One region of the Halomonas sp. KO116 genome, then DNA from elsewhere that is predicted to be linked to it. Evidence: predicted binding sites of a transcription regulator. Region 1 holds the regulator's gene; the other holds the start of a gene.
The links. Region 1 encodes PhoB, which activates phosphate uptake and scavenging genes when phosphate is short. Its sites were predicted from a motif close to TGTCATANNNNTGTCANA; they were not measured.
Positions count from the first base shown of each region.

Region 2: a site for PhoB is predicted at 10,680-10,697, ahead of ugpB (sn-glycerol-3-phosphate ABC transporter substrate-binding protein UgpB). Genes of this name have one in related genera too.

Region 1 is NZ_CP011052.1:107,393-123,373, reverse strand. Features, by position in the region: gene KO116_RS00610 (copper chaperone PCu(A)C) at 1-152, shown strand, start outside; gene KO116_RS00605 (hypothetical protein) at 245-574, opposite strand; gene KO116_RS00600 (hypothetical protein) at 1,105-1,407, opposite strand; gene KO116_RS00595 (hypothetical protein) at 2,273-2,587, opposite strand; gene phoR (phosphate regulon sensor histidine kinase PhoR) at 2,897-4,183, opposite strand; gene phoB (phosphate regulon transcriptional regulator PhoB) at 4,186-4,875, opposite strand; gene ubiA (4-hydroxybenzoate octaprenyltransferase) at 4,983-5,876, opposite strand; gene KO116_RS00575 (chorismate--pyruvate lyase family protein) at 5,912-6,535, opposite strand; gene KO116_RS00570 (NAD(P)/FAD-dependent oxidoreductase) at 6,574-7,809, shown strand; gene KO116_RS00565 (HU family DNA-binding protein) at 7,936-8,208, shown strand; gene KO116_RS00560 (hypothetical protein) at 8,208-8,564, shown strand; gene KO116_RS00555 (LysR family transcriptional regulator) at 8,629-9,543, shown strand; gene KO116_RS26225 (hypothetical protein) at 9,496-9,651, opposite strand; gene KO116_RS24035 (VOC family protein) at 9,680-10,555, opposite strand; gene KO116_RS00545 (aldehyde dehydrogenase family protein) at 10,631-12,196, opposite strand; gene KO116_RS00540 (NAD(P)-dependent oxidoreductase) at 12,193-13,098, opposite strand; gene KO116_RS00535 (M20 aminoacylase family protein) at 13,232-14,389, opposite strand; gene KO116_RS00530 (hypothetical protein) at 14,399-14,893, opposite strand; gene KO116_RS00525 (DUF3100 domain-containing protein) at 14,880-15,698, opposite strand; gene yccS (YccS family putative transporter) at 15,870-15,981, shown strand, end outside.
Region 2 is NZ_CP011052.1:4,428,860-4,444,840, reverse strand. Features, by position in the region: gene KO116_RS20360 (porin) at 1-526, shown strand, start outside; gene KO116_RS25535 (PhnE/PtxC family ABC transporter permease) at 680-889, opposite strand; gene KO116_RS20355 (PhnE/PtxC family ABC transporter permease) at 886-1,437, opposite strand; gene phnC (phosphonate ABC transporter ATP-binding protein) at 1,499-2,305, opposite strand; gene phnD (phosphate/phosphite/phosphonate ABC transporter substrate-binding protein) at 2,418-3,326, opposite strand; gene KO116_RS20340 (DUF305 domain-containing protein) at 3,586-4,035, shown strand; gene KO116_RS20335 (DUF1428 domain-containing protein) at 4,186-4,557, opposite strand; gene KO116_RS20330 (YciI family protein) at 4,579-4,941, opposite strand; gene KO116_RS20325 (RNA polymerase sigma factor) at 5,024-6,268, opposite strand; gene KO116_RS20320 (sn-glycerol-3-phosphate import ATP-binding protein UgpC) at 6,359-7,414, opposite strand; gene ugpE (sn-glycerol-3-phosphate ABC transporter permease UgpE) at 7,417-8,259, opposite strand; gene ugpA (sn-glycerol-3-phosphate ABC transporter permease UgpA) at 8,298-9,182, opposite strand; gene ugpB (sn-glycerol-3-phosphate ABC transporter substrate-binding protein UgpB) at 9,248-10,573, opposite strand; gene argE (acetylornithine deacetylase) at 10,805-11,968, shown strand; gene KO116_RS20295 (hypothetical protein) at 12,050-12,361, opposite strand; gene KO116_RS20290 (YchJ family protein) at 12,548-13,021, shown strand; gene KO116_RS20285 (Bug family tripartite tricarboxylate transporter substrate binding protein) at 13,092-14,069, shown strand; gene KO116_RS20280 (putative bifunctional diguanylate cyclase/phosphodiesterase) at 14,106-15,981, shown strand, end outside.

The DNA of each region.
Region 1 (15,981 bases):
ACTTAATGCTGATTGGCCTAAGCGAGCCGTTAAAGGAGGGTGAGCGGTTCCCTCTCACGCTCACCTTTGCAGAACAAGACGATGTGGATATTGAAGTCTGGATACAGAGCGCCCAGGAAGGCAGCGAAGCTGCTGATGGGCATCACCACTGATGTGGGCTGCAGTTAACATATAGCAAAAACCCCGCTTCGGCGGGGTTTTTAGCGAGCAACGATTACATTAGCAGTTACACTTATTCCATTATTTACCAGTCGGTACTATCGCCTTCACCCCGGTTGAGTTCCCCTGAAGTGTAACCCTCTTGGCGAGAAGTAGACCCTTCTTCAGCCGTAGAAGGACGGCTACTGGAGGGCGAAAAGTCCAAGCTCTCGCTTTCATCACGGTTCAAGTCGCCCGCCGAGACATGAGATTGTTTTGAAGCGGCATGTGACTCAGGTTTGTCGATGACACCCTGACCAGCGGTACGGTCTTGGTTCAGCTCAATAGATGAGTGCGCCATCGCCAGAGGGCTCGCGACCAGACCAAAAGCAATACCTACCAGGGCGACATTTTTGCTCATTTCTTTTAGCAGCATGGTGTTCTCCTCATTATTCATGGATTCCGTTCGATGATGATTAGAACGGCTGTTACGCTTTACGTTGCACATTAGGCGACAAAAAAGACATATAAATTATTATTTAATAATTAAACACTTACACCAAAATATCGCTTAAAAATAATTAACCAACCCTTTTGTACCCAAAATGATTGTGCATTAATTACTCATATGGCTGCTATCTATACATAGCGACGCAATGAAATTAGGCTCCCCTAGAAAGCAGCACCTTAAACGAGAGAAAAATGGTTTGAGAGAGTGTGGGATGTCACAAAAAATCAGACCCCGCATCAGCGGGGTCTAAGGACACAATACTTTGACAATGACTAGCGCTAGCTTCCTTTCCTTTTGCGGGACTGCTCCAACCTTGGAATTTAACCCTGACCAGCGCTCTGATTGTCGATTGATTCACTCCTTGAATCGACCTGCATCCCTATCGGTGTGACACGCATCTGCGTGATTAACTCACACCTCAAACGTAATACATTCCGCTTAATTGCAAACTTTTGTTACCAAGCGTTGCCATCGCCTACGTCATGCGTCAAATCTTTAGCGGTATATTCTGCTTGAACACTAGTACGATGGGATTCTGCCTTAATAACATTAGGGCGATCACCTACGTCGTACATCAAATCAGATGAGGTAAAAACTGCTTGTTCATGTGTGCGCTGTGATTGAGCCTGAATTGGTTCATCATTAACAGACAGATCTTGATTAGCTTTGATGGAAAAATTTGCGAATGCAACTGGGCTCGCCAGCAAACCGAATGCAAGTCCTACAACAGCTGATTTTTTAAAAAGAACGTTAAACATAGTATTACTCCAAATGACTGCTTAATACCGCTGAAGTGAAGAAAGAAGGGCCTGCTGGCTTGCTTCTCTCTGCGGTGACTTCACTGCCCTGATAAAGCAGTTACCGTGCCAACCTCCACTATATTTAATAAAATTAAATAAAAACAATCACTTATTAATTATCAATTGCGCACAATATTAAGCCACTAAAAACAAAAGCACGCAAAATACATGTGCACAAATGACACATGCGCAAAATTGTCTGTGCCTTTATGGCACACTCATCCTCAAACGCTAATATTAAGAATTACTTTTAAAGCTAACCTCATCGCGCCTGTGCTACGTTATCGAGTAGTAGACTTAGGCTTTGTACGAAAACTGCCTGCGCTCGACAATACGGCGTTAAAAATCGCCTCGAAATGCTCATTTACACCTCGTAAACTCCGCTTTCTCGTTAATTTTGCCTTGTCTAGTCTTCGCACGCCGACTTTTCGTACAAAACCTAGACTACTCATGGATGAACTAGACTACTCATGGATGAAAGGGGCGAGAGTAGCTCACGATATGCACTCAAAAAGGTAGGTAGGTAGGTAGGTAGGTAGGTAAAAATAGGGAAATGCAGTAGAAGAAGCCCACAAAAAGCAGGCAGCAAAAAATCAGACCCCGACTGGCGGGGTCCGATATCAGAATAGGCTATAGGTAATAACTAACGTTAGCTTCCACTCCTTGTAGCGGACTCCAGCCTTGGAATTAACCCTGACTAACGTTTGATTTCCTAGTGATTCATCCTTGAACCTGAAAAGCATCCTTGCCTTTATAACATCCTATCAATTACCTTTTCATCCGTTGAAAAGACGTTCTTTGATATCTAAATGATAATTAACAATTAACTACCGCTGTTTTCTTCTACAAGCTCATCGTCGTCATACTCAGCGTCATCTGAGTGATCGCTTGACTGAGGATCCATGTCGCTGGCTCCATCACCTTCGTCATGGGTTAAATCGTTAGTCATGTCTTTAGTATCATGACCGTCTGAACTATCAGTACCTTGGGGATCCATTGGTTGCTCTTCAGCTGTAATTCCCTGATTTTCATCAATAGCTGAATTTTCATCTGTTTGAGCAAAGGCTAACGGGCTTGCCATCAAACCAAAAGATACACCTAAAATGCCAGCTTTCTTGAGTAAATCCTTGGACATCATATTCCACCTCCGATCGCTGTTTATTACCGCTTGGTTAAGAAAGAAGGGCTTATATACAAGCCAGCATTTCCTGCGGTCGTCTTCCTTTTTTTTAACAATGCAGCGGGCATGCCAAAAACAAAAAAATAAAATTAAACAAATAAAAATCAATGACTTAATTAAAACAAGTTAAGCTATATCACTCTGTTAACATCGAAATACCAAGCCTAAAAACTGTATAAAAATGGCACATGAGTAAACTCTTACCAACCTCACATGCCAATATTGCACACCTTTACAGGTATGGTGCGAAAGGTCGCTTACTGAGACCTATACAAGACGTGAAGCGGGAAATGAGCAGCGAAAAAGCGCCCCTTTACCCGGGTGGGATTCAATCTGTAATTGCGCATCGTGGCGTAATAGTACGTGCTTGACGATTGCCAAGCCTAAGCCAGTGCCGCCAGTTGCGGTGCTGCGGCCTTTGTCGACACGGTAAAAACGTTCGGTTAGTCGGGGAATATGGACAGGATCAATCCCTTCACCATTGTCTTCCACATCGATATAGCCGCCACCAGTCGCGCTAGCTTTCCAGCGTAATGTGATGTGGCTACCTGCTGGCGTATAGCGAACGGCATTGAAAGCGAGGTTAGAGATGGCGCTACGAATTTCCTGTTCACTACCCAGCAGGCGTGCATCGCTTTCAAGCGCGACTGTAATGGTATGACGCTGATTCGACAGCGCCAGCGCATCATCACAAATGCTTTGTAGCAAAGGCCCTAACGACAGCGGATGGTGATCTTCCCCCCCCTGGTCGATTTCCAACCGGGAGAGCAGCAATAGATCATTGACCAGGTTTTGCATTCGCTGCGTCTGTTCCTGCATCTGGTTGATGCTTTTGCCCAAACGCGGCGGCAACTGGTCAGCAATATCGCTGTAGGTTTCCAGATAGCCGGAAAGGACGGTTAGCGGCGTGCGCAGCTCGTGAGAGACGTTGGCAACAAAGTCGCGCCGCATCTGTTCCAGGCGGTGCAAGCGCGTGATATCCCGGGCCATTACCAGCCGTTCATCGTCGCCGTACAGGGTAATTTGATACTGCAGGATTCGACGCTCGTCAATCGGCGACGTCAGCGTTAGCGGCTCGCCATACTCCCGCGCATTGAAATAGCGGATGAAACTTGGCTCGCGCAGTAGGTTGGTAATGTGTTGACCACGATCATGGGCGGTTTGTAGCCCCAGCATGTTCGTTGCAGCACTGTTCCACCATTCCAGATCACCGTGGCGGTCGAGCATGACCACACTGTCGCGCATCGCTTCAGACGACTCTTGAATACGGGCCAAGGTAGCGCGCAGCCGACTTTGCGTTATACGCTGGCTTTTCTGATAGCGGTATAAACGATCAAACAATTCACCCCACATACCGTGAGCGGCAGGCGGCTCATCGTGAGGATGTAGGGTTAGCCATAAATAAAGTTCGCGTAGCTGCCGCAAGTGATAGAACAGACATACTGCAAGCCCTGCCGCAAGCCCTAGCCCTGCTGAGCCCAATAACCAGCCTAAGCAAGTACCCAGTGTGGCCAGCCACGCTAGACGCCACAGTTCACGGCTCCATAGGCGCACATTTACACCCGTGCAGAGAAACGGTATCCGGTACCCCGAACCGTTTGAATCAGGTTTTGATGCACATCGCCCAGCGCTTTTCGTAAGCGGCGAATATGCACATCGACCGTGCGCTCTTCAACGTAAACATTGCCGCCCCACACTTGGTCAAGCAGCTGGCTGCGTGTGTAAGCGCGCTCTTGGTGAGTCATAAAAAACTGCAGAAGACGATACTCGGTCGGACCCATTTCCAACGCTTTGCCGTGAGCGCTTACCCGGTGACTTACCGGGTCAAGCAACAGGCCATTAATCTCAATTGGGTCCTCAACGCCACGGGGCGTCGCGCGGCGCAGCACTGCTTTTAACCGTGCCACCAATTCGCGGGGCGAAAAGGGCTTGGTGATATAGTCATCGGCGCCAGCTTCAAGCCCTTGGATCTTATTATCCTCTTCGCCTTTAGCGGTGAGCATAATAATCGGGATCTCGGCGGTAGCTTCTTCGCGCTTCAAGCGCCTAGCCAGCTCAATACCGCTGGTGCCAGGCATCATCCAGTCAAGCAGCAATAAATCAGGTTGGTGGTCAACCACCATGGCATGAGCATCCTGGGCGTTATCTGCTTCGAGCACACGGTAGTCAGCCATTTCCAGCGCTACCGCGATCATCTCGCGAATCGACGATTCATCATCGACAATCAGAACGGTTTTGGCGGTCATACCAGAGCCTCACGGTGTGCAAAAAAGCCAGTTCAAAGAAAAACAGTTCAATGACATGTCAGTGACGATAACACCATGACTTGATGACAGTTACATGACAATGGCAGTTACTGACCCGCCGCAGGCCACCAACTTAGCGCAATACCCGCAAAAATCAGCAGCCCCGACCAGTGATTATTCAGAAACGCCTGGAAACAGAGATCCCGCTCCTGATAACGAATTAAGCGCTGCTGATGCAGGAAAGTTGCCGCCATTGCAGCGAGCCCTAGCCAAAAGAACCCACCTAACCCAACCCGCCAGCCTACCCATGCCAGCAACCCCAGGGTGGCTACCTGGAGTAGGCCGATTATTAGGCGATCCGCGTCGCCAAACAGCACAGCTGTCGATTTAATACCAATTTTTAAATCATCGTCGCGATCGACCATGGCGTATTGCGTGTCGTACGCCACCGTCCATAGCACGTTTGCACCGAAAAGCAGCCACGCTTCCAACGGCACATGGCCCAGCACGGCGCCAAAGGCCATTGGAATTGCCCATGAGAATGCCGCCCCCAGCACCACCTGGGGAAAGTGCGTATAACGCTTCATGAACGGGTAAATAACCGCCAGAAATACTCCGCCCAGCGAGAGCAGCACCGTAAACCAATTAGTCAGTAGCACCAAAATAAACGCTGTGGCCACCAAACCAATAAACAACAATTGAGCCTCGGTTTCGCTGATTCGACCGGTGGCGAGCGGGCGATGCTTAGTGCGTTTCACATGGCCATCGAAATGGCGATCTGCATAATCGTTCACCACACAGCCAGCCGCGCGCATGACGTAAACACCGGCCACAAAAATCAGCAGTACATCACGGCCGGGTACCCCTTTAGCGGCAATCCACAGCGCCCAAAGCGTCGGCCACATCAACAACCAAGTGCCAATGGGTCGATCCAAACGCATCAGCTGTATAAAATCTGCCACGCGAGCCCATCCCTTCGGCCGCAACAGTGAACGATCCATGCTTACCTCACGAAAAATAAGATGCAGGCGCTAGCCTAGCGCGATGGCAGGTCAAGGTCATCCGCCATCGCACGCAAAAAATACTCCTGCACCAACAACGACAGTCCACCGTGCTTACCGCCGTGATAAAACACTGAGCGTCGGCCCCAGGTACAGTCGCTCTCGATACCGTTCATACGAGCAAATAAGGGGGATTGGGTAGTGGCTTCAAGCGGCCCGCGAATTAAACCTGGCTGACGAAATAACCAACTGCCTAGCGAGCGCTCACCTAACCCTTCCAAACGCTGGCCCTTTAACTGCGTAAGCGGGGCGACGGAGCGCGCTACCACCCACGGTGTTTCATCCAAGCACAGCGCGACTTCACGCAGCCATGCGTAGCGCTTGGGAGCAATGCCCAACGCCCGTGCCTCATCCTCTCGCGGCCAGCCTACGCCCTGGCGTAGCAGCCGCACCCGAAACTGTTTCTCACCACCAGCGGTTATTAAGCGGGCGGTTAACGAGTCGGTAGAAGCAACCCACTGCCACCAGGAAGGGCTCATGACAGGCCGCGCCGCAGCAACGGGACGCCAGCTCGAAAAGTGAGAAGTTTGCCGAAAAGCTGCAGGCGTCACCAAGTTCTCCAGGGCAATAAACGGATCGACTAGTGTAACATGCAGCACTAACAGGCTTTTGTTTCAGCGACTTTTTTGGTGTCTGCATGCCCACCTCACAACCAGAGCTCTCTTCATCCCACGCTGCGCTGGTCATTATTGGCACGGGAATGGCCGGGATTGGCTTAGCCCGGGCACTACGCCGTCTCGGTGACCAGCGTTCAATCACGTTGATTAGTGCTGACAGCGGTGACGATTACAGCAAACCGTTACTCTCCACCGGCTTCGCTAAAGGCCTAGCGCCCGACAAACTGGCCCAGCGAAACGCTGCCGAGCTGGGCGATGAGTTAAACGTCCGCATCATTACCCACACCCCCGTGGCGGCACTGGATGTGGATAACCGGACACTTCTTCTCGACGTTGGACAAGCGCCCAACTATGAAAAACTAAGCTCTGAAAAACTAAGCTCTGAAAAACTAAGCTACGAAACACTGGTATTAGCCACTGGCGCTGCGCCCAGGGTGCCATTCAGCATCGACCCCAGCGTAGCCCCACGCTGTTTCACCATTAATGACTTAGACGACTACCGACGCTTTTATCAGGCGTTAGGCCAAGGCCCAGCAAGGGTGGCGATTGTTGGCGCCGGGCTGGTCGGCTGTGAATTTGCTAATGACCTGTACGCCGGAGGTCATCACGTCAGCGTCATAGCGCCTGAAGCTACGCTACTGCCCCGCCTGCTGCCCATACCGCTGGGCAACGCCCTGGGCGATGCCTTCAATGAGGCAGGCATCCGACTCTGCTTAGGCCGCACGATAGATTCACTAACACCCAGCAGTGGTGATGACATCGTATTACGATTGGATAACGGCGAGGCTATCAGCGCCGATCTCGTACTAATGGCAACTGGCCTAACGCCGCGTACGGCGCTTGCCGAAGCCGCGGGTCTTAGCGTATCGCCGAGCGGCATACAAGTTGACCGCCAACTGCGTACTTCACACCCCGATATTTACGCCCTGGGCGATGTCGCCTGCGTCGATGGCGTTAACGCCATGTACGTGCAGCCGCTGCAAGCGAGCGCCAAGGCATTGGCGGCAACGCTTGCGGACACTCCCACGTTGGTCAGCTTTGGCGCTTGGCCAATAGTCGTTAAAACACCCCTGCTGCCAGTGGTCGCCTACCCGCCAACCACCCCACCTGAACGCTGGCGAATTGAAGGCGAAGGTGGCGATATCAGTGCGTTAGCCGAAAATAAAGACGGACGTTTGATTGGTTTTGCGTTGACAGGGGGCTGCGTGAGAAGGAAAGTGGAGCTTTCCAGAGCAGCACCTACGCTGCTAGGCTGATTTTCGTCGCGTTCACGACTAGGCTAGAGAAGCTACCTAGTGCTAATGACGCGCCCAACAACCTGCATTTGCTTTACGCTCGATTCTTTAACAAAAGTTCGATTGTTTACTAAAGGGAGATTTCTTATGCGCAAACCTGAACTCGCTGCTGCCATCGCTGAAAGTGCCGACCTGTCAAAAGACAAAGCAGGCCAAGTACTGAACGTTATTTTGGATGAGATCACTAACAGCGTTGCTAAGGGCGAAGATGTCGCTCTGATCGGCTTCGGTACCTTTACGGTACGTGAGCGCGCAGCACGTACCGGTAAAAATCCACAAACCGGTGCCCCACTACAAATTCCGGCCAGCAAAAATGTTGCCTTTAAGCCAGGCAAAGGACTTAAGGACGCCGTTTCCTAATGAAGCTCAAGCTGACGCTGTGGCTGCTGGGCATATTGCTCAAACGTGCCCTGCGCCGCAAGCCGCGCTTTCGTGAACAGTTAGAACGCATGCGCGGCCTGGACTGGGGAATCGCCACGGAAGATCTAAGCATCGCCCGCCACTACCGGATGACGCCGAAAGGCATCAGCACCGGTAAAGGGCTGCCCGTCGACTTAGACCTTGAACTGCGTTTCCGAGACCAAGCCACTGCGTTAAAAGTGCTCAAAAAGCCAACTCAGCAGGCCTTTCTTGACGGCATGATGAGTGGCAACGTGCGTTTAGTGGGCGACTCCGCCGATATGAACAAGCTGCAGAAGCTGCTCAAATATTTGTAGCCCAGTATTTGCAGTATTGAGCGATCAGCAAAGGGTAAACCAGGCAGAGGTATAACAGCTATCGATGGACATACCTCATCAACGCTTAGTGTACTTCCGCGTTACCCTGGAGTCTGGTTCAGTGCGCCGTGCTGCGGCGCGTCTGGACATTGCTCCCTCGGCGGTCAGCAGGCAAATTTCGCTGCTGGAGGAAGCCTTGGGAGCCACCCTCATGGAGCGTCAGCGCGACGGCATTTCACCCACCCCCGTAGGAGAAATGCTGCTTGAGTACTGCGAACGTCGCGGCGCACTCGACGAAGGCTTTATCGCGTCACTTGAAGCCTACCAACGCATGGAAACCGGCAGGATATCCCTTACGGTAGGTGAAGGTTTTGTCAGTGACTTAGTCGCTTCCCCGCTGCACGAATTTATCCAGCTTTATGCGGGTATCCAACTCGATATCCATACGGCAGGCACCTCGGGCATTATTGATGCCATTGTCGGCGATCATAGCCATATCGGCTTGATGTTCCATGAGCGTACCCATCCCCAGCTGCGTTTTTGGTCATCTACCCCTCAGCCACTCATGGCTATTCTGCCGCCCAACCACCCTTTGACCAGACAGACGTCACCGATCACACTGACCCAGCTTAGCGATCAACCGATGGCCATGTGGGACACCACCCATGGGGTACGTCAAATGGTCGACCAAGCATTTCAGCAGTCACGCATAGTCCCGCGCATGGCAATGAATACCAATTCAATGGTGGTATTAGCACAATATGTGCGCAGCGGCATGGGTATCACCCTGCTGCCTGACTTTGCTGTTGCGCACGATTTGGAAGCTGGCACGCTAGTGGCGCGTCCGGTAGATAATCCGCTGTTTCAGCGCTCCCAGGCCCACATGGTCACGCGGGTAGGAAGGCAACAGCCCAAGGCCAGCATTCTGCTCCTACGCCACCTGCAGCGCTGGATGCAAGCGTTTCGCGATGTGAATTAGCGCGCAGTCGCAGGCAGTCCCACCAGTCGCTCCAGCGGTTACGCTTTTTGTGACAATGGCGCCAGCACCGATTCGCGAGCCCTCACCAATTTCAATATTGCCGAGCACAACGGCGTTTGCACCCAGAAAAGTATTCTCACACAGTGATTTGAGAAAAACGCAGCACCGTTCCGCCTAACACTTCAGGCGGTATATCGGCCTGATGGACGTTCAGTGGTACAAAAGGTAGCGAGCGCTTCTGCCAGTGATTAATCGCCACGGCAATATCATCACAGGCCAGTGTTAACGCCACCGCTCTGGCGGGCACTGACGGGAGCCCTGCCAACATTTCAAAGCGCTCGCCTATTGCCCAGTCGCTTAATAAGTGGCAAACCCCTTTATCGGTGTGGATTTTAAAGCCTCCTGTTTGCGTTTGAATCGCTTCATCGCCATGGATACGACGAAACTGCTCCAAGTCTCGAGCAGGGCTATCTGACACATACCAAATATCGGTAATAGACGTCGCCGTATTAGCGTGCCGCTCAAGGGTCGGGTCTGTGCGAAACAGCTCAGGACGCAATTGCTGGCACAAGAACTGGGTAAGGAAAGGCTGCTGAGGGTCATGGAGGATATTTAACGCTACGCCCACTTCTACATCACCACTGGCAAGATGTGCCAGTCGGCGAAACTCAATAGGCAAATGGCCTTCAAAACCACGCGCAGTCAACAGCGCATGATCCGTCGACATTGCTTCACTTTCTAATGCCACCATGGCGATCCCCTCGCCAATGGCTAAGCGATCTTCCACCAATTTGGCAAATTGAAAGCCATTGCTATCCCGATAATCCGTTAGCTCTGGATGTGCAATGCCAATCAATTCAATGAAATTATTGTGTAAAAACAGCAGGTGATTATCGGTACCCCAGGGGTGGCTGTGGCGCGGATTGAGGGTAAAACCCAATGCGGCCGCGCGCTCGGCGGCCACATCTAAATCGGCTACCGCGACTAAGGGGTGATCAATGCCAAAGCTCATTGCAGTAACTCCTCACGCTGCTGGAGCGAAGCGCCCCAGCAAGTTAGAACAATATCCTCAGGTCCCATGGGACAATCAACCAACGCCGCTGCCGTAGCCAAATGCCACGCTGGCTTCCGGTGCCGTTTCCACCCAGACGCTTTGCGGCACCGTGTATTCGCGCAGGCCGTCCAAACCGCTAGAGCGGCCAAAGCCGCTATCGCCAAAGCCACCAAACGGTGACATCACGCTGATCGCCTTATAGCTATTGATCCACACCGTTCCCGCCCGTAACTGGCCAGCGACACGATGTGCCCGCGCCACATCCTGGCTCCAAACGGCGCCGGCCAGTCCAAAACGGGTTTCGTTGGCGAGCTGAATGGCTTCGGCTTCGTCATTAAAGGCCATGGCGATCAGCACCGGGCCGAAAACCTCTTGCTGAGCGATCTCCATATCCGGCGTGACCTCGACCAGCACGGTAGGGGCGATAAAATAGCCGTGGGCCTCGTCTGGCAGTCCTTCGGGACGCTTGCCACCCGTTAACACTCTCGCGCCTGCCGCTTCGGCGGCCTCAATCATCCGGGTGACCTGCTCAAATTGTCGGCGATTCTGCAAAGGCCCCATGCGCGTCGCTTCATCGCTGGGAAGGCCGACCGCAATCTGTTCCGCGGCCCGGGCCAAACGGCTGGTGACCTGCTCAAACACCGAACGCTCAATCAACAGCCGTGAGCCCGCCACACAGCTCTGCCCTGCGGCGGCAAAAATCGCCGCTTGGGCACCGGCGACGGCTTCGTCCAGCTTGGCATCGGCAAAGACGATATTGGCAGATTTGCCCCCCAGTTCTAACACGCTGGGCACCAATCGGCGTGCGCCGGCTTCAGCAATCATGCGGCCACTCTGGGGAGAGCCCACGAATACCAGCTTGCTGATAGTGGGATGATCGGTCAGCGCTGCACCGGTCGACTTGCCCAGCCCATTGACGATATTGATCAACCCTTTAGGGAGCCCCTGACCGAACTTTCCAGAGCATTCAAGCAGCTTGGCAATTACCACCGATGAGAAGGGCGTCAGTTCGGAAGGCTTCAGTACTACGCCGTTGCCCGCTGCAATCGCCGGGGCCAGTTGCCAGGCGCAGGTGAACATCGGCGCGTTCCAGGGGGTAATTTGCCCCACCACGCCGTAAGGCACGTGGCGTACATAGTTAAGGTGCGAGGTAGGCACTGGAATCACTTCGCCGTGCTGCTTGTCGCACCAGCCCGCGTAGTACTCAAACATTTCCCGCACTTTGCCTACTTCAGCGCGGCAGTCGCGAATCGGCTTACCGGCAACGACGCTTTCTAGCTGCGCCAGCGCCTCTTCATGGCCCTCCAGCCCGCGTATTGCAGCATTCATGCGCCGTCCACGCTCGCTGGCGGTGAGCGCCATCCATTCACGTTGCCCACGCGTAGCCGCTTGAGTAGCACGCTCAATCAACGCCGTGCCCGCATCACAATAGCTCACCAGGGCTTCGCCGGTGGCCGAATTGATCAGGGTGATTTCCTCACCCTCCCCTGCGACTAATGCCCCATCAATCCAGTTGCTTAGCGGCGTGGCAGCGGCTAAGCCGAAACCTTTAAGCAGTTCAGCAAGATGGTCACAGGCATATTGGCTAAGTGAGTTCACTGGTTGCCCTCCGCTTGGCTGCCACGCGCTAATATCGGCGTGGTGATATGGTTAAAGTCGTCGCTATCAGCTGGCTGTTCGGGGTTCGCATGCCAAGCATCAACAACAGCTTGTAGCAACGGCAAGGGGATACCGAGTTGCTCAGCGGCATCCCGCGCCAGACGCAGGTCTTTACGCATCAAACCGGAGGTAAAGCCAGAATCGAAGCGCTCGCTCAGCACCCAATCCGGGAAGTTCACCTCGCTAACCGCGCTGCGCCCTGAGCCGCTATTAAGGCCCGCCAAGCAGGCGGCGGGATCAACGCCCGCTTTGGCTGCCATCGCCACGGCTTCGGCGGTGGTTAACAAGTGCGCGGCACACAGGTAATTATTGGCAAGTTTGACCACATGGCCGCTGCCCGGGCCGCCCACATGGGTGCGCTTGGACGACATCGCTTCCAGCATCGGCAATACCCGTTCGATAGTGCGTTCATCGCCTCCCAACAACATCCCCAACTTGCCGCTGGCAGCGCCTTTCGGGCCGCCGCTAACCGGAGCATCCAACCATAGAAGGCCCGCTGCGGTTACTTTTTCAGCCAATTCACGCGTCACGGCGGGGTCGCTGGTGGAGGTATCAACAATCACGCTACCTTTCGGCGCAAGGTTAAGCAGGCCTGGAGATTGCTCGATCACTTCACGCACATGGGCAGAGGTGGGCAGCGACAGCAGGTAAACGTCGCTTGCGGGTAGTTCTTCGGGAACCACAACGGTTAACCCTTGAGCAGCAAGGCGCGACCGCGCTTGCTCAAATACATCGCTACCCGTTACTTCAAACCCTGCTGCTTTGAGGGTGAGCGCCATATTGCCACCCATCTGACCCAGCCCAATGACGGTAATGGTTAAAGGCTCAGCTATTAAAGACATCCTAAAACTCCCTAAGCGCCCTTTTGATAACGAGACGCTATGCTTGGTATGGATATTTGGCGTAGACGCTCCCCTGCCCAGTGGGCATCAGAGAGCGTGTAACGTTAGTTCTTAAAGAGACTTAACCCTGGGTTTAGACGAGAAGCGCCCTTACCAGCTCCACCCAGTAGCGCACACCCATCGGCAGCAAGGCGTCGTTAAAGTCATAGCGTGGGTTATGCAGCGAAGCGGAATCCTCGCCATTGCCCATCCAGATATAGGCCCCTGGGCGCTCGGCCAACAGGAACGAGAAATCCTCAGAGGCCATGCTTGGCGGCGGGTTGCGAATCACATTGTCGCTGCCAAGTAAGTTTTCCAGCACCGAGGCGCAGTGCTGGGCGTGTTCAGGGGTATTGATCGTGGCGGGATAGCAGCGCTGGTAATCCAGCTCAACGGTTAAGCCGTGGAACTCCGCCAAGCTGGCAATCGCCTGCTTAAAGCGTGCCTCCAGGTGCTCTTTAAGCGCCATATCAAAACAGCGCAGCGTGCCACGAAGCGCCACCTGTTCGGGAATCACATTGAAGGTATCCCCCGCGTTAATGCTGGTAATACTCAGCACGGCAGATTTGTCCGGCGGCGTTTCACGACTCACCAGCCCTTGCAGTTGGCTGATCAGTTGGCAGCTCGCCAAAACCGTATCAGTACCTAAATGGGGCATCGCCGCATGGCAGCCCTTGCCAGTCAGCATCAGGCTAAAGATGTCGAAGGCAGCCATGACGTCGGTATCGTGCACCGCTGCGACGCCTACGGGCAGACCCGGCCAGTTGTGCAGGCCGTACACGGCATCCATAGGGAAGCGCTCAAACAACCCCTCTTCGACCATGACGCGTCCACCGCCTGCGCTCTCTTCGGCGGGCTGAAAGATAAACACCACCCGGCCTTTGAAATCCGGCTGCTGCTTTAGCGCCCAGGCGGCGCCCAATAGCATGGTCGTGTGGCCATCGTGGCCGCAGGCGTGCATCTTGCCCGGCGTTTGCGACGCGTAGGCAAGCGCAGTCTCTTCTCGTATATCTAAAGCGTCGATATCGGCCCGTAGGCCGATGGTTTTGCCTTCACCCTGTTGACCATCCAGAGCGGCTACCACACCCGTTCCGGCAATCCCGGAGGTTACCTCAAAGCCCCACTCAGTCAGCAGCTCGGCAATACGCGCACTGGTGCGGTGCTCCTCAAACGCCGTTTCCGGGTGCTGGTGAAAATCATGGCGCCACGCTTTTAGTTCTGCGCTATCCGGTAAGTCTACTGAAGCAGTCATCGTCTATCCTTAAAGCATCACGTGAGCGACAACGGCAGAGCCGATAAAGGTGCCGGTGAATACCAGCAGGGCCACAATCACCAGCTTCCAGCCGGTTTGCTTGAACATGGCAAACTCACGCCCGGTAAGCGCCAGCCCTGCGTAGGCCAATACCGGCGTGACCACAGCCAGGAAATCCACCTCGGCCAGCCGTGCGATAATCCAGCCATTACCCGGGAAGAATGGCAGCGTCGCGATAATACTGATCAGCGATACCCAGGCCACACTAGGCAGGTAAAAGGGGCATATGCGCCCGATGACCAAGCCGATAATGACCATGACATACAGAATCAACATGCCGGGCAGCGCATCTAATAAAGGCGAACCGTTGACGATATTGCTAAACCATGCCGCCACACACACGGCTGCCAGTACCAACGCGGTTTTGCCTAGCTGGTTTTCGGGACGTAGCTCTTTTAACGCCTCAGCATCGAACTGATCGATTGGGCTCTCATGAGTTTTCATGGCTAACCTCCTGGCGCGAGCCTTTTAAGCGCTTGTACATCCACTCGGTGATCGGTAGCGCGATAAATAGCGATATATACAGACCGGTGGCGTAAGTAAGCAGGTTGCTTGCCCCGGCAAAGGCGAGTAGTTCGTCTTTGGATGCGGGTACCGCTTCAGCTAATGCGGCCGAACACGCCGCCACCATACTGCCACTGCCCACCCCGCAGGCCATGGCCAAAGCACGAATATCGAGAATATCCAGCGAGGCGATGTAGCCTGCCATTAAGGCGAAGTAGAGCGTACCGAACATGGTGCCTACTACGTAAACGCCCATAATACCGATACCTTCAGGGCTTCTCAGCCCGTAACGGTCTGAAATAATGGCAATATTGGGCTCACGGGCGATAGAGTAGGTGGCACCGATTGCTTCACGGCCCATCTTGAGAACTAATACGGCAAAGGGTAGCGCTATCAGCATGGTACCGAGATTACCCAGTTCCTGGAGAATCAGCGCGGGGCCGGCAGCGATAATCTGCTCGATCGCAGGGCCAATGGTAGAACCGAACTTGGCGATAAATGGCAGGATGGCGATGAGAATAATCGGGCCAGCCGCATTGCTAACTGGCTTGGGAATGACCTTGCCCATTGCCGAGAAAAGATGAGGATTGAACAGTACGCCAATGATAAAAGCATAGAGCAGCGGTAGTAACAGCAGTGTTCCAGGCCCGAGGGGGATGCGTACGATGCCGACCCACTCGGCAAACATCGACGTCACTATCACCGTAAGATGTAGACGCCAGTCCAGCAGTAGCTTGAGATCCATAGGAGTGTCCCTGTTTTTTTTAGAGTCACTCCGAGTATCGAAAGGTTACTGTTTCAATCATAGGGCTTTAGTGCGCTATTTTTTAGAACACCCAAACGTTGAGTGCAGAGTAGCGACATCCAACGCCTACGCATTTATACTAAAGTCTAATAACCATCTATAAGAGCCTTTATGCCCATAACTTTGCCGCTACGGCGCCTTTGGACCCTGGATAAATTCGCCTACAGCCTGCGCGTTTTTATAGCGTTCAGCGGTGCGTTGCTATTTAGCGGCTTAATGGGCG
Region 2 (15,981 bases), 330 kb from region 1:
TAAAATGAGTGGTTTTCAGGCGGTTATTTCTGCCAAGCACTTCTCTGAGCGTGGTTTGACTGAAGCCGAGCAGACTTCCGAAGGGTCCGTTATCGCCACTCAGGGTGGTGTTGTCTACGAAACAGGCCCAGCTCGTTTAGCGCTTGGCTATGTGGAAGATACGGTACGTGGTGGCGGTAACGGTGAAGTGCGTTTTGGCGCTACGGGCGAATTTGCTATTACAGATGCTTTCGCTGCCCGTGTAGGGTATGAAACCCGTGGGGATGACGATGTTAACGGTGGTGGTTTCGATAAAATCGGCGTTGGTGCTACGTATGCTATCGATTCCTGGAAGTTCTTCGCCGATTACTACAACATCGACGTAGACGGCGCTAGCGATGAGCGTAACGCTTGGGCGCTAGGGTCAATGTACAAGCTGACGAGTAATTTCGATATGTTCCTCGAACTGAACGATCGTAACCTGGATGCTGTAAATGACTTCGAAGAAGATATGTACTACGCATTAGGCGCTCGCTATCACTTCTAATTAATAGAGTGATGTTAGCGGTAGTGTTGCATTAGTTTTTTGTATTAGTTCTTTAGCTTTTAGTTAGCTCGCATGTTTCGATCTTTACCGGTGTGGATGATTCCACACCGGTTTTTACTTTGTCTTTAATATGGTTTTAATGGTTTTGATATATTAAATGACGCGTTTTCTGATTTGCGAGGAGAGTTGTTCAAAGCCAATGACAACGACCAGAATAACCAAAATAATGGTTAACGCGCGGTCATAATTAAATAAGCGCATAGCGGCCGCTAGTTCTACGCCGATGCCACCAGCACCTACCAGTCCAAGTGTCACCGCCGAGCGCAGCGCTTTTTCGACGCTATAAAGGCTGGTGGCGGTCATTGACGCCAGTGTTTCCGGCAAAATGGCACCGCCCCGATCACTGACAGCCTACCTGCGCCAGTGGCGCTCAACGCTTCCGATGGGCCAGGGTGAACTTCTTCAATGCGCTCCGAAAAAAATCGAGCTGCAAAGCCGATAGTGTCCATCACAATCGCGAGCACCCCTGCAATCGGCCCTAAGCCAACCGCTACGACAAAAATAAGCGCCCAAATAAGGTCTGGGATAGTGCGCATAGTGGCAATGATTAGACGAGTGATGGAGCGAATCCAGGGCGCTGGCGAGGTATTGCGAGCGGCCAGTAGCGAGAAAGGAATGCTCAAAATAACCCCAATGGTGACACCCACAATGGCAATATTAAGGGTTTCATACATTGACCACGCCAGCACATCAAGATCGGCGAGGTCGGGTGGAAAGGCGCGCCCAATAAAGTGCACTAAATTGACGCCGCCGCGCAGCAGGCGTTCCAGCGTTAAGTTGGTGGCCATCACGCCCTGAATAAACAGCGCTAAAAAAACCAACACCACACCCCAAGTAAACGGGGAGGGCATAGCAAATCTCGGTGGAAGAGAAGATGAGGTACGACGTTGTATAGACATAGCGCTCTCGATATTAGCGGGTAGAGGGGATGGCGGTGGTAACAGCGTCTTGAGCAGAGGTTTGGTCGACCCGTACATCGCCCTGATAAAGTTGCTGCATAGTGGCAAGTGCTGCGTCCTGCCGAGGCGTATCGAGGACTATTTGGCCCGCTTTCATACCGATAATTCGGTCGCCGTACTGCTGGGCTAACTCCAACTGATGCAGCGTGCACAGCACGGTTAAGCGTCGCTCTGACACCACATCCAGCAGCAAGTCCATGATTTCTCTACCAGCTTTCGGATCGAGGCTAGCGATTGGTTCGTCGGCAATTATGATCTCAGCGTCTTGCATCAGCGTTCGGGCAATCGCCACTCGCTGTTGTTGCCCGCCGGAAAGCTCACGGCAATCGGCGTGGGCCTTGTGCGCTAACCCAACGCGCTCAAGCGATGCCATGGCGCGCTCGCGTAACTCATTAGTGGCAAAGCAAGCAAGTGAGGAGAGTAGCCCTAAACGTTGTTGACCCATGGCGCCATACAGCACGTTTTGAAAAACGCTTACGTTTTGCACTAAGTTAAATTGCTGAAAAACCACGCCCACTTTGCGCCGTAGTTGACGCAATTTAGAATTAGAAAGGTGGCTGAGGGAGTCGCCCAAAATGGTGATCTCGCCTTGATCGTGAGGCGTCAGGCCATTAAGGCAGCGCATTAAAGTCGATTTACCGCAGCCGTTTGCACCTAACAAAATGACGCATTCGCCTTGGGGAATCTCTAGTGTTAAGCCACGCAGTACGTGCAACTGCCCGTAGTGTTTTTGCAGATTGTGGACGCTGATGGCCTTCATAAAAAAACCTCCTGCGTTAACGACAGGAGGTGGATACGTTCAATGTTCATGGTCAAACCTACTTATAAGCAGCACATCCCTGTGCTGGTATGTAGCGAAAAAATGGGGGGGCTTAGAGTTCGATGCCGGCTGCTTCGTAGGCACGGCGTACCACGTCGTAATCTTCGTTGGTACGGTCAAAGCCGAGTGATGAGTCGCGGTTTAAAAACTTATCTTCATTGCGATCTGTTGCAATCAGCGCATTCCAAAGCGTGTCGGCATTGGTTCTGAGTGACTCGCGCAGGGCTGTTTTGCAGGCATCATCCAAAGAGCCGCGCATAACGACTGGGTCACCGGGCAGTACATCGCTTTGGGCAATAACGCGATACTCACCGTTGGGGTCCATAGCTTGAATCTCATCGATATCCCGGTTGCCGCCGCCCATGGCATCGACGTCACCGTTGACCAGTGCGGCAATGCGCGCATCCCCAGCCATAATAATTTCCAGGTCGCGTTGAATGTCTAAACCCGCATCGACCAACATCTGGCTGGGAAAAATATGCCCGCTTGTAGAGCCCACATCTTTCAGCGCCACGCGGCGGCCTTCCAGGTCTTCAAGCGTTTCGATATCGCTGTCGACGGGGACAAAAAAGCTGCTGCCGTAGTGCGGACGCTCAATAGCAAACAGAATTTCAATATCGCTTTCGCGATCGAACAGCACAAATTCAGAAGGACCTGCGAAAACAAGCTCAACATCATCGTACTGCAATGCGGTACCCGCGGCGGTGCGGTTGCTGAGGCTGAACATCTTCAGTTCAAGGCCAGTCGTTGTTTCAAACGCTTCGGCGAAGGGGCCGAAGGCGTCTTCTAGAGGCCCCATGCCTTCAATACCGGTATCGGCCATGCGAATGGGATTAGGGCAAACATTGCGTAAATCGTCATTGGCCAGCACCGACGGCGCCGTAAAAGCGGCAACCCCGGTAATAGCCAAGCTCAAAGCTGCGTTATGAATACTCAGTTTACAAATATTGGCTTTATGCATTGGTCGTCATCCTGTCGGCGAAATATGTCTATATTCAAGTGGTAGTTAGAGTGGCAGCCGACAATGAAGGTAAGGTGTAGTTAAGATGACGTTCTCGTCACAGATTTATGACAGCCTCTTTGCTCCACCTTTATTGCTAAGGTGCCAAGGCATGAATATGGAGCTAGCCATAAAGGGTGATTCCAGCGCCATGGTTCGGCAGAGTAACGAATCAGTATCTACACTCGTAACTCCGATAATTGGTTCAAGGAGGAGGGCGATGAAAATGTATTTACGTTTCGGCGCTATGATCGTGACGGCGACCGTGATCATGTTGGGGTTGATGTACCTGAACACTTACCAGTTAGACCATGTCACTTTCAGTGAAACCCGTACTTACATGGCTATTGTCATGGGGGCCACGATGGCAGTGGTCATGCTGGGTTTCATGCTTGATATGTACTCCAAAAAGGGCGTGAACCTGGCTATTTTGGTGGGCAGCATCGTGGTCTTTGCCGGGGCGCTGTGGCTGGTGCGCAGCCAGCAGACGGTGGATGATGTTTCCTATATGAAGGCGATGATTCCACACCACTCTATTGCCATTCTGACCAGTGAGCGTGCTCAGATAACCGATCCCCGCGTACGCGAACTCGCCGACTCGATTATCGAGACCCAGCGGGAAGAGATCGCAGAAATGAAAGCATTAATAGCGGATCTTGAAGATGAGTAATAACGTTTAGTGAAACCGCCGCTGGAGGGTAGGTTAGGACAAGATTGTCGAAATTCAGTTGGCAGGTAGTCGGCCGGACATTGGGTTGGAAGGCGCCATGCCATCGGTTCATGCAGAGCGCTCCCAACTTTTATGTCGACCGGTGCCCTGTCACTCCTCATCAATGATACTTTTAAAACCACCGAAAATGAGTCGCTTGCCATCAAACGGCATTGGATTAACGTCCATCTGCAAGCGCGGGTCCTGCATGACCTTGGCCATTCCTTCATCACGCACGGCCCGCGATGGCCACTCTATCCAGGAAAAGATGATACTTTCGTCATCCTTGCGTTTGACCGCCATGGTAAAGGAGGTCACTTCCCCTTCGGGGACATCGTCTCCCCAGCACTCCACGACCCGCAGTGCGCCGTGCTCCTTGAAAACAACGGCCGCGGCATGGGCATGCTCAATAAACGCATCTTTATTAGCGCTGGGCACGGCAGCGACGAAACCATCTACATAAGGGTGTGTAAGCTTGCTCATGGCTGTTCTCCTATTACTGTTTTATTCTGCTTTAGAGGGGAGTTCTCGAACGGGGCGTACCTCAATGCTACCCAGCCGGGCGGGTGGGATGCGGCTAGCCAGCTGCAGCGCTTCATTCAAGTCGTGGGCTTCGAGTAGATAGAAACCCGCCAATTGCTCCTTGGTTTCCGCAAAGGGGCCATCGGAGATTAACGTCTCGCCATCGCGTACACGCACGGTGGTAGCGGTTTCTACTGGCTGTAACGCTTGTCCGGCCAGGTAGTGGCCGTTGGTGCTTAAGCGCTCTACCCCGGCGATACACTCCTGATTGAGGTCGTGCCATGCCTGTTCGCTCATGGCGTTGATAATCTGCTCTTGGTAATACACCAGCGCAACGTACTTCATTGAGAGCCTCCTGGTTGGTCAGGGTAGTGACTCTCTTTAGTCGTTTGGCATCGTCTTGAATCGACATAGCCTAAGCATTTTTTTAGGGGGAATTTTCGAGCTCTGCCAATCGCCGGTTCAAAAAGCGTTTTTCTGGATCCAGGGTGACCAATAGCAGTGCCTGTTGATAGGCGCTGCGCGCGGCAACATGCTGGCCTTGGCGACGCAGTAAATCCGCTTTAGCGGCATAAAAGAGATAATAGCGGCTTATTTGCGGATGATGAGCGATGTCGTCGAGTAACTTCAGGCCGGTATCGGGGGCACCATTCATGGCAATGGCGACCGCACGATTCAGCGCCAGGATGGGTGATGGAAAACGACGGCAGAGGGCATCGTAAAGCCTGACGATACGCCCCCAATCGGTCTGCTCAGCGCGGCTAGCCTGGGCGTGTACGGCGGCAATCGACGCCTGAAGGGTGTAGTACCCGGTAGGGGTGAGCGCCAGCGCCTGTTCCAGCCATGCAATGCCGACCTGGATATCCTCTTGGCGCCATAGGCGTCTGTCCTGAGCATCCAGTGTCACCAGTTCACCCTCGCTATCCTGGCGCGCATCCCGGCGGGCATCATTAAGCAGCATCAAAGCCATCAGCCCAAACACTTCACCCTGGGGCAGTAGCCGTGCCAGCTCATTACCCAGGCGCATGGCTTCTTGGGTTAGGCTGATATCGACCACGCTAACGCCCGTGCTGCGTGAGTAGCCTTCGTTGAAGACCAGATAGATGACCTGGAGCACATCAGGTAGGCGCTCAGGTAATTCTTCCTGGGTAGGGACTGCATAAGGGATATGCGCATCGCGAATTTTTCGTTTGGCTCGTACGATACGCTGAGCCAGCGTCGTAGGCTTCATCAGTAGCGCGCTGGCTACTTGCTCAGTGGTCAAACCGCACATCTCGCGAAGCGTCAGGGCAATCCGTGCTTCCATGCTCAAACTTGGGTGGCAGCAGGTGAATAGCAGCCGCAAGGCGTCATCTTCGATAGCCGTTAGCTCAAGATCCAGCGTCTCTTCTGTAGGTAACCGCTCTGTGGGTAATAGCAAGTGAGCCCGACGGCGAGCAGTACTGCGCTGGCGGATTTGGTCGATTCCGCAGTGGTAGCCGGTGCGAATTAGCCATGCCGTGGGGTTGTCAGGTTTGCCGTTAACCGGCCACTGTTGAACCGCCGCCACAAAGGCATCCTGCATGGCTTCTTCGGCTAGTTCAAAATCCCCCAGCAGGCGTATCAGCGTCGCCTGCACGCGCCGGGAGTGCTCACGATACAGGTCATCGACGTATGAAGGTTCAGTACTCATCAAGGGAGGTCCGTAAGCTTTATCTCAAACGTAGCCCATGGTTTCTCCGTTGACTTGTTTTTCTTGTTTTGTCTTTCGGGGGATAGGTATTCAATCCCCGGTGCGTTTTCCCGTGGCGCTGTTGAAAGGATGCAGGGCGTCGCGGGTCACAAAAAATCGCAGGGTTTCGCCTTCGGCAACGGGCGGCTGCCCCGAAACGCGGATGACTGTAGGCTGGTCGCTATCGGCGAGGGTCACATACAGGTGGCTTTCGGCCCCCGCGGCTTCAAACAGCGCCAGCGTTGAGTCGACAATTAGGTGAGGCGCGGTCGGCGGCGCTAGATGCATATCATCCGGTCGAATGCCGACGACATCGGTGCCGTCGGGCAGGTTATCCAGCAGCCCGTTGGCGCCTTGTTCGTTCAAGTAATCCACTGGCAGCATGTTCATGGCAGGGGAGCCGATAAACCCGGCGACAAACATGCTGGCGGGGCGGGCGTAGATCTCCATGGGTGTGCCGACTTGCTCAATCTGCCCGGCGTTAAGCACCACTAAACGGTCGCCCAGTGTCATGGCTTCCAGCTGGTCGTGGGTCACATACAGGCTGGTGGTTTTCAGGCGCCGCTGCAGCTGTTTGATCTCTACGCGCATCTGCACCCGCAGCTTGGCATCCAGGTTGGAGAGCGGCTCGTCGAATAGAAACGCCGCAGGTTCGCGCACGAGGGCGCGGCCCATGGCCACCCGCTGGCGCTGACCACCAGAGAGCTTGCGCGGTTTGCGCTCCAGAAACTCTTCGATCTCGAGCATTTTGGCGGCAATTCGCACGCGCTTTTCAATGTCTTCTTTGTTAAACCCGCGGTTCTTGAGGCCGTAAGCAAGGTTGTTGTACACCGTCATATGCGGGTAGAGCGCGTAGTTCTGGAACACCATGGCGATATCGCGCTCGGCGGGCTCCAGCTTATTGACCACCCGGTCACCGATTTTGAGCGTGCCCTCGGTAATGGTTTCAAGCCCCGCCACCATGCGCAGTAGGGTAGATTTGCCGCAGCCGGAAGGCCCGACCAGTACTACGAATTCACCGTCTTCAATGTGTAAGTCGATGCCTTTGACGGCGTGAACATCGCCGGTGTAGGTTTTTTTTAGCCCTTCCAAGGTAATACTGGTCATTCTTATTTCTCCGTCTCGGTCAGGCCTTTCACAAACAAGCGTTGCATAAACAGAATCACTAATACCGGTGGCAGCGCTGCCATCACCACTGCGGCCATCACCAGGTGCCATTGTGGGTTCTCTTCCGAGGTCATGCGCTGAATGCCCATCACAATGGTGGTGTAGTCGGGGTCGGTGGTGATCAGCAGTGGCCACAAATACTGGTTCCAGCCATAAATAAACATGATCACAAACAGCGCCGCGATGTTAGTCACGGAGAGCGGCATCAAGATATCTTTAAAGAATTTGAACGGCCCGGCGCCGTCGACCCGGGCGGCTTCGAGCATCTCTTCGGGAATGGTCATAAAGAACTGTCGGAACAGAAAGGTCGCGGTGGCTGAGGCAATCAATGGTATCGACAGCCCGGCAAAGCTATTGAGCATATTAAGGTCCGCGACCACCTGAAAGGTGGGGATAATGCGCACCTCAACCGGCAACATCAGGGTGACGAAGATCAGCCAGAAGAAGAACATCCGAAAACGGAAACGGAAGTAGACAATCGCAAAGGCGGAAAGTAGCGAAATGGACAGCTTTCCCACGGTGATGGCCATGGCCATCACAAAGCTGTTCCAAAGCATCAGCGCGGCAGGCGGGGAGTTCGCTGACGATATGCCCGATTGCCACATCTGGGTATAGTTTTCGATTCCATGGCTGCCGGGCAGCAGCGGTAGGGTGCCACGCATTAACTCACCCGGCGCCTGGGTCGAGGCCACCAGGGCGATATAAACCGGAAAGACCACCAGCGCGACGCCGATGATTAACACGGTATGGGCGAAAAAATTGGCCCATGGGCGATTTTCAACCATGACAACACTCCAACGAGGCCGATTTAATAGTACGTTTGTTAATAGTTCACGCGCCGCTCAATAAAGCGGAACTGAATCACCGTGAGCACCACCACAATCACCATGAGGATCACCGACTGAGCTGCGGAAGAACCCAAATTGAGGCCTACAAAGCCATCGGCGTAAACTTTGTAAACCAAGATATTGGTCGACTGAGCCGGTCCGCCTTGTGTAGTGGCGTGGATAATGCCGAAGGTGTCGAACATGGCGTACACCACGTTAACCACCATCAAGAAGAAGGTTGTGGGTGAAAGCAGTGGGAAAATTATCGTCCAGAATCGCTTGATAGGGCTGGCGCCATCAATTGAGGCTGCCTCAATGAGCGATTGCGGAACAGACTGTAGACCCGCCAAAAAGAACAGAAAGTTGTAAGAGATCTGCTTCCAGGCCGCGGCAAGAATGACCAGCAGCATGGCGTCGCTCCCCGAGTTGCGGTGGTTCCACTGGTAACCGACCATTTCCAGCATATAGGGCACGATGCCGATGGAAGGGTTGAAGATAAACCACCACAAAACACCGGCAATCGCAGGCGCAATGGCGTAGGGCCAAACGAGGAGCGTGGTGTAGGTGCTGCGTGAACGAATCATCCGGTTCACAGTACTAGCCAGCAGTAGCGCCACCGACATTGATACCAGCGTGGTGCCAACAGCGAATATGGCGGTCACCGACATCGAATTGAGGTAGCTACCGTCGCGAAACAGACGGGCAAAGTTTTCCAGGCCCACAAACGTAGAGCGCAGCCCAAAAGCGTCTTCACGCAGTAGCGATTGGTACAGCGCTTGGCCCGCAGGCCAGATAAAAAAGATCAGAGTAACTATTACCTGGGGCGCCAGCAGCGCGAAAGGCAGCCATCGCCCTGGAAACGTCATGCGTTTAGTTTGCATGGGCAGCTCGCATGTAAACGAAAGCGCCGCCTACCCTAAGGGCAGGCGGCGAAGTAAGTGCTTATTTACTGGTTGGCGGATTCAAAGTCACGCAGCAGCGCATTACCGCGCTCTACCGCGTCGTCTGCGGCTTCCTGACCTGATTTACCACCGGTCATCACGGCTTCCATCTCTTCGGAGATGATGTCGCGAATCTGTACGAAGTTGCCAAAACGAAGGCCTTTCGAGTTCTCGGTCGGCTCGTTGAGCGTCATCTGCTGCAGAGAAATATCCGCACCGGGGTTCTCTTCGTAGTAACCCTGCTCTTCACTCAAATCCCAAGCGGCTTGGGTGATGGGTAAGTAGCCGGTCTGCTGATGCCACTCTGCCTGTACTTCAGGCTGAGAGAGGTACTCAAAGAAAGCGGCAACAGCTGCATACTCTTCATCGCTGTGGCCTTGAAGTGCCCAGAGCGTTGCGCCACCGATAATCGAGTTCTGCGGTGCACCTTCTACGTCGTCGTAGTAGGGCTGCATGCCAAAGCCGACTTCAAATTCTGAGTTAGCGGCGACATCAGCGCGAGAGGCGGAGGAGCCAAAGAAGATCGCACAGTCTTGGGAGTAGAACATCGGCTCGGAATCCGGGCCGGTGCCGGGGCCAGCCCAGCGGTAAATGTTCTCATCCTGCCAGTCGTGTAGGTTATCCCAATGGCGGGCGACCAGCTCATTGTTGAAATTTAGCTCGGTCTCCATACCGCCAAAACCGTTTTCCAATGTGCCGAGCGGCGAGTTATGCATGGCGGAGAAGTTTTCCAGCATTACCCAGCTAGGCCAAGAAGAAGTGAAACCGCAGCTAGCCGCCCCGGATTCGACGATTTGACGAGAGGCATCGGCCAGCGCTTCCCACGTTTCGGGCGGCTGCTCAGGGTCAAGGCCCGCTTCCTCAAATACGTCGCGGTTGTAGTACATAATCGGCGTAGAAGAGTTGAACGGGAAAGAGAGCATGTTGCCATTGGTATCGGTGTAATAACCGACCACGGCGGGCAGGAAGGCCTCATTATCGAAAGCGCGACCGTGCTCTTCCATCAGTTCATATACTGGGTAGATGGCGCCTTTGGCGTTCATCATGGTGCCGGTGCCGACTTCAAACACCTGCAGGATATGTGGCTGTTCGTTGGCACGGAAAGCGGCAATGGCACCGGTCATGGTTTCGGCATAGGTGCCGCGGTAGCTGGGCGTGACCTGATATTCGTCTTGTGACTGGTTAAAATCCTCGGTGATGCCCTCAAGAATTTCGCCGAGCTGACCGCCCATGGCGTGCCACCAGCTAACTTCCGTTGCGGCCTGGGCGGATAAGCTTAGGCTGGCAGTCGCCACCCCAACGGCAAGCGCGTGCAGTGATAAACGAGACATAACAGCTCCTTGTGGGCCTGAAATTAATCAGGTGTGCAGTGTGTTATTAAGTTTTGTTGGATGCACTGAACAGTAGAAAGTGTAGGTGACGTTTTGATGAAGGCAAGGTGAATACAAGATGACAGCTGGCGCGACGGGCGGAGTAGGCGAAGTATCTGAGGGGTGTTAGGGTTAGCGGTAAGCTACTTTTAAAAAGCTGTTGCTGAAAAGCTATTTTGGAAAGAGAACATAATGCCTCACGCTATCGCTCTACTCGAAAAACTGGTTGCCTTTGACACCACCTCCAGCGAATCCAATTTGGCGCTGATTGAGTATGTTGAAGGCTATTTGGCCGAGGTTGGCGTTAGCGCCGAGCGGGTGATGAGCCCCTGCGGCACCAAGGCCAATTTGATCGCAAGGGTCGGCCCAGACGCGCCTGGAGGGGTAATGCTTTCCGGGCATACCGATGTGGTGCCGGTGGCAGGGCAGCCTTGGTCGAGCGATCCCTTTACCCTGCGCGACGGTGATGATGGGCGGCTCTACGGTCGGGGTACCTGCGATATGAAAGGTTTTATCGCCTGCGTCTTGTCGATGGTGCCTAATTGGGCGAAAGCCCCTCTGCAACAGCCCATTTATCTCGGCTTCTCTTACGATGAGGAGATCGGTTGCGTGGGCGCCCCCAGCCTGATTAAACGCTTTTACGAGCACTACTCCACCACCGCTCATGTGATTGTTGGCGAGCCCACCAGCATGCAACCTGTGGTCGCGCAGAAAGGCGCTACCAACCTGCGCACTTCGGTGACTGGCCAGGAAGCTCATAGCAGCCAAGTGAATCAAGGCACCTCAGCCATTCACGTGGCGGCAAGACTCGTCACCTTTATTGAAGACACCATGGCGGCGTTGGTCGAAGAGGGGCGAGTTGATGAAGCCTTTAACGTGCCTCACACCAGCCTGCATGTGGGCAAAATAAAAGGCGGAACGGCCATCAATATTATGGCGCGGGAGTGTCAGTTCGAGTGGGAAATCCGTCACCTGCCGACCGATACCTTCGATGAGATATACGCGCGCTTTGAGGCGTTTTGTGAACAGCTAACCGGTGAGCTTAAGGCCAAAGGCAAGCACGTTGATATCACCACCGAACCCCTTAACGTCACAGTTCCGGGGCTAGCGGATCGCGATAACGACCATGTGCTTCGCTTGGCTAAAGACCACTTGCCTACCGCTTGCTGCAACCATGCGGTGGCTTACGCTACAGAAGCGGGGCAGTTTCAGGGCCAGGGTTTACAAACCATTATTCTCGGTCCTGGCAGCATTGCCCAAGCGCACCAGCCCGATGAGTATATTGATATCGAGCAGCTTGAAGCGTGCGAGGGTTTTCTAACGAAAATGGGTAAAGCGTTAGAGAAGCCCACCTAATTAGCTAATAACTGACCAAAAAAATCCCACCCGGTTAATGGGGTGGGATTTTTTGTAGTGCTTTCATACCATGTCGTTTTTTCAGTGCTGAGGATGTTGTTCAAACAGCTCAGCTTTTGCATGGCGCATCACATCTTCGCACGCCTGCTGTTGGGCTAACTGCGTCAACAGGCGCTGAGTTACTTCGAAGCCCTTGCCTAAGCAAGTGTCCACTTCCTGTGGGCTAACGGCTGGCGTCACGCGATAATCGATTTTTACCGTGCGCCCGCCGCCTTCCAGCCGATCCGCAACTCCCCTGAGCCGCCACGCGATTTTCTCTTTCCAAGTTGCTGATTCTTCCGCGCCTTCGTTTACGCTAAACGTGCACTGCCATTCCGGTTTAAAGACCTTCATAGGAGAACCTCCAAAAATTTTGGAAAGAATGATCAATCGTGATTCGTACTCCGTCGTCTGAATGTATTGCCCCACTACTATATACCTAACGTGGCATGAAAATCGAAACAATAGTGATACACGTCGGGCGACGCGCATAGGATGTATCGGTTAGGCTATAGAAGATGACGTTAAAGAGCCTAAGCTATGACCCGCACGACTGATGTAAGTTGCCCCTGTGGTAGCGATTTAATGCTGACTATCTGCTGTGGCCGGTACCATCAAGGCGAGATAGCGCCTACCCCTGAAGCGCTAATGCGCTCTCGCTATTCGGCCTTTGCATTAGGCTTAAGCGACTATCTGTTGGCCACGTGGCACCCCACCACACGGCCCGCAGAGCTTGCGCCTGATCCTGAAACCAAGTGGAAGAGACTGGTGGTTGTGAGCGCCGAGCCAGCGCTTGCGCAGAGTGGTCAGGTGCATTTTCGGGCATTTTTTTATGAACGAGGGCATGGGCGAAAACGCTGGCATGTATTGGAAGAGGTGTCCCGCTTCGTGCACGAGCAGCAGCGTTGGTGGTATGTGGATGGCTCCCCCACGCTTACCCGACTAAAACCCGGCCGCAATGACTCATGCTTATGTGGCAGTGGGCGTAAATTAAAGTTATGTTGTGGTGAGTAGGCGCGAATCACTAATAAAAATGAGCCCAAAAAAGGGGTTAGCGTTAAGTCATCTCAGAGGAAAGGGTGGCTTGAACAAACGCTTAAAAAGGGCGCTTATAGCGTGGATGGGAACATGGCTATGCATCTGGAGCGTTACCACGCTGGCAGATAATCCCTTTCCCGACACCGACATTACGCTAGTCATACCCTTTGGCCCTGGGGGTGCCACCGATGTACTGTTTCGTGACATATCTGTGGAAGCACAAACCTATCTAGATACCGCGATCAATATCGTTAATATTGCGGGCAGTGGTGCGACGCGTGGATCACAAACTGTCAAAGATGCAGAGGCCGATGGTCATACACTGCTAGGCAGTCACCAAACCATCGACCTTGCATACTTTGCGGAGCTGTCTGCTTATTCTCATCATGCCTTTGCGCCTGTTGCACTACTCACGCGAACAGTGAACATACCCGCTACCTATCCCGGCCACGCTGCTCAACGTGCCAGTGATATTCCTGCGTTAGTCGCGGAGCAGGCTGAACCGTTAACGTTTGGCGTAGTCCCCACCTCCACTGACCATTTTTTTTGGCTGCATTTTTTCCAGCAAACGGGTATTGATGCCCAAGAAATAGTGTTCATTCAGTACCCTGATACTGGATCACAAGTGACCGCATTACTGGCTGGTGAGATCGATTTTGCGATGCTTAACCTGCCCTCAGCGAGTGAGTTGTTCGCTACCAATGCACTCACGCCGTTGGGCGTGGCAAGCAACACTAGGTTAACCGCGTTGCCAGCAGTACCCACTCTACTAGAGCAGGATATCGAGCTGGTGAATACCACTGACAGGGGTGTTTTTGCACCGTTGAACACTCCCCCCGAAAGATTAGCGATACTGGCCAATGCCTTTGAGCAAGCGCTGGCTCAGCCAAAGCTGGCGCGCACTATTGAACATAGTCATGGCTCTCTAATCGACTATCGTCCGCTTAACGACTATGCCAATTATCTTAACCATCAGTACACGCTGTTAAAGTCGCTGTCGGAAAGCGTCGCGTTTGAACGTTAGCCATCAGTGTCGTGCTAAGTAGGAGTTCCGTAGCACATGCCGATTAATACCCGTGATCTGGCGTTGGAAACGCTGCTTTTAATGGTCGCTGCCGCGCTACTCTTCATGGGCTTGGCAGGGCTAATGTTTGGTATTGGCGCGCAGTACTCGTTGTTCGCGGTAACCCTGGTGCCTGACGCTGCCGTGGCAACCTTGCTATTAGGTATAGGGCTGTTGGCAGCGTTGCAACATTGGGGATGGCTACGCCGTCTCAGCGCATGTTTATTGATGGCAATGCTGGTGTATACCCTGGCGCACAATCAATGGGCGGGGGGGCAGGAAGGCTCATGGTTAACAGGACAGCCGCGTATTACGTCGATAGCCGCTGTGATGCTACTCGCGGTGGCGCTCTGTTTATTTATTGGGTTCGCTACCTTTCGCCGCCGCTGTTTATGGCTGGCGACGGGCCTTATTTTATGGCTCTTTTCAGGCTTAGTCATTGCACGTTTATGGGGTGGCATCGAAGCAGAGAGTCCGCTTTTTTCATCTTCACCCGTGGCAGTGGTGGTTTTTGCCGTGCTGCTGGGAAGTGCGCTGATTGCCATTGGTGGGCGTAAACAGCCAGCACCTCTTAATCCAGGTCGTTGGGCTATCGTTGCTGCGTTGTCCGGCGTCGCCATCAGTAGCGTTGCGTGGCTACTACTCAGCATGCAGCAGCATGCGGCCACGCATCAACAGGCTATGTATCTACTGGATAATGTACAGCTCAATGCTGAGCAGGCAACGCGTGCCCGTTTACATCAGATGCAGCGTATGGCCGAGCGATTGAACGCAGCAGAAGGCGATGTTGATGCGGCTTGGTTGGTGCCTGATGCGCAGAATTATCTGCGCGATATGCCCAGCTTAAAAGCCATCATGCTACTCAATGAAGAGCGGCAGCTCTTGTGGTCAACCACCCGCACTTTGGATGAGGAAACGTGGTTTCAACAGCAAATCACCAAGCCGCGAGTAAATAACTGGTTGAACGCTCCACTCAGCCAGCCGCGCTTGATGATTCCTGATGCGAGCCAACCTCAGCGGGTATTGATGACTATTTCTAATCAGAGCAGCGGGCAGCAGTTGCTCTCGACGTTTGATATAGCAGAGTTGCTTAACAATGAGCTGCGAATGGCGCTAGGGCCTTTTCAGGTCAGTGTTAATCGTGCAACGAAGCCGCTGCTCGTACTACACCCGTCAGGGTTTAGTGCTGATCCCGTTTTAACGCCGGATATGGCGTTGGCATCGCGGCATGCCGGCTTGCCAGGCGGGATTAACCTCACCTTATACGCCTACCCGGGCGCTCATTATAATTGGTATATGATGAGCTTTATGCCAGTCACCGTTGCCATGGGAGGGCTGCTACTCAGCTGGCTATTGGCATTTAGTTTAGGGTTGGTGGGCGTAGGCATCGCACGCGCTAGAGAGTTAACAGCGGCGCAGCTTTCACTGGCGGAGAGCGAACAACGCTACCGCTCGCTTTTTACCTATCATCCTGATGCGGTGTTTTCACTGGATAGCGAAGGCCGCTTTGTTACCGCTAACGCGAGTTGCGTTAACATCACCGGTTATACGCAGAGCGAAATTCTAGATCAGCATTTCACCCATTTTATTAATGCTGACGACAAAGAGCGTGTCGATCAGCATTTTGCAATTGCCATCCAGGAAAAGATTACTCGTTTTGATCTCTCTATCCTTGATCGTAACGGGGAGTCCCATCTTTTAGATGTGATTGCCCTGCCGATTAGCATCAATAACAACGTTGTCGGCATCTACGGCATTGCTCAAGACGTGACTATCAGCCGTGCTCAGCAAACACAATTACGCACCTTGGAGCGCAGTGTTGAAGCCAGTGTTAACGGGGTGCTGATCGCTGATGCCAATCTGCCTAATATGC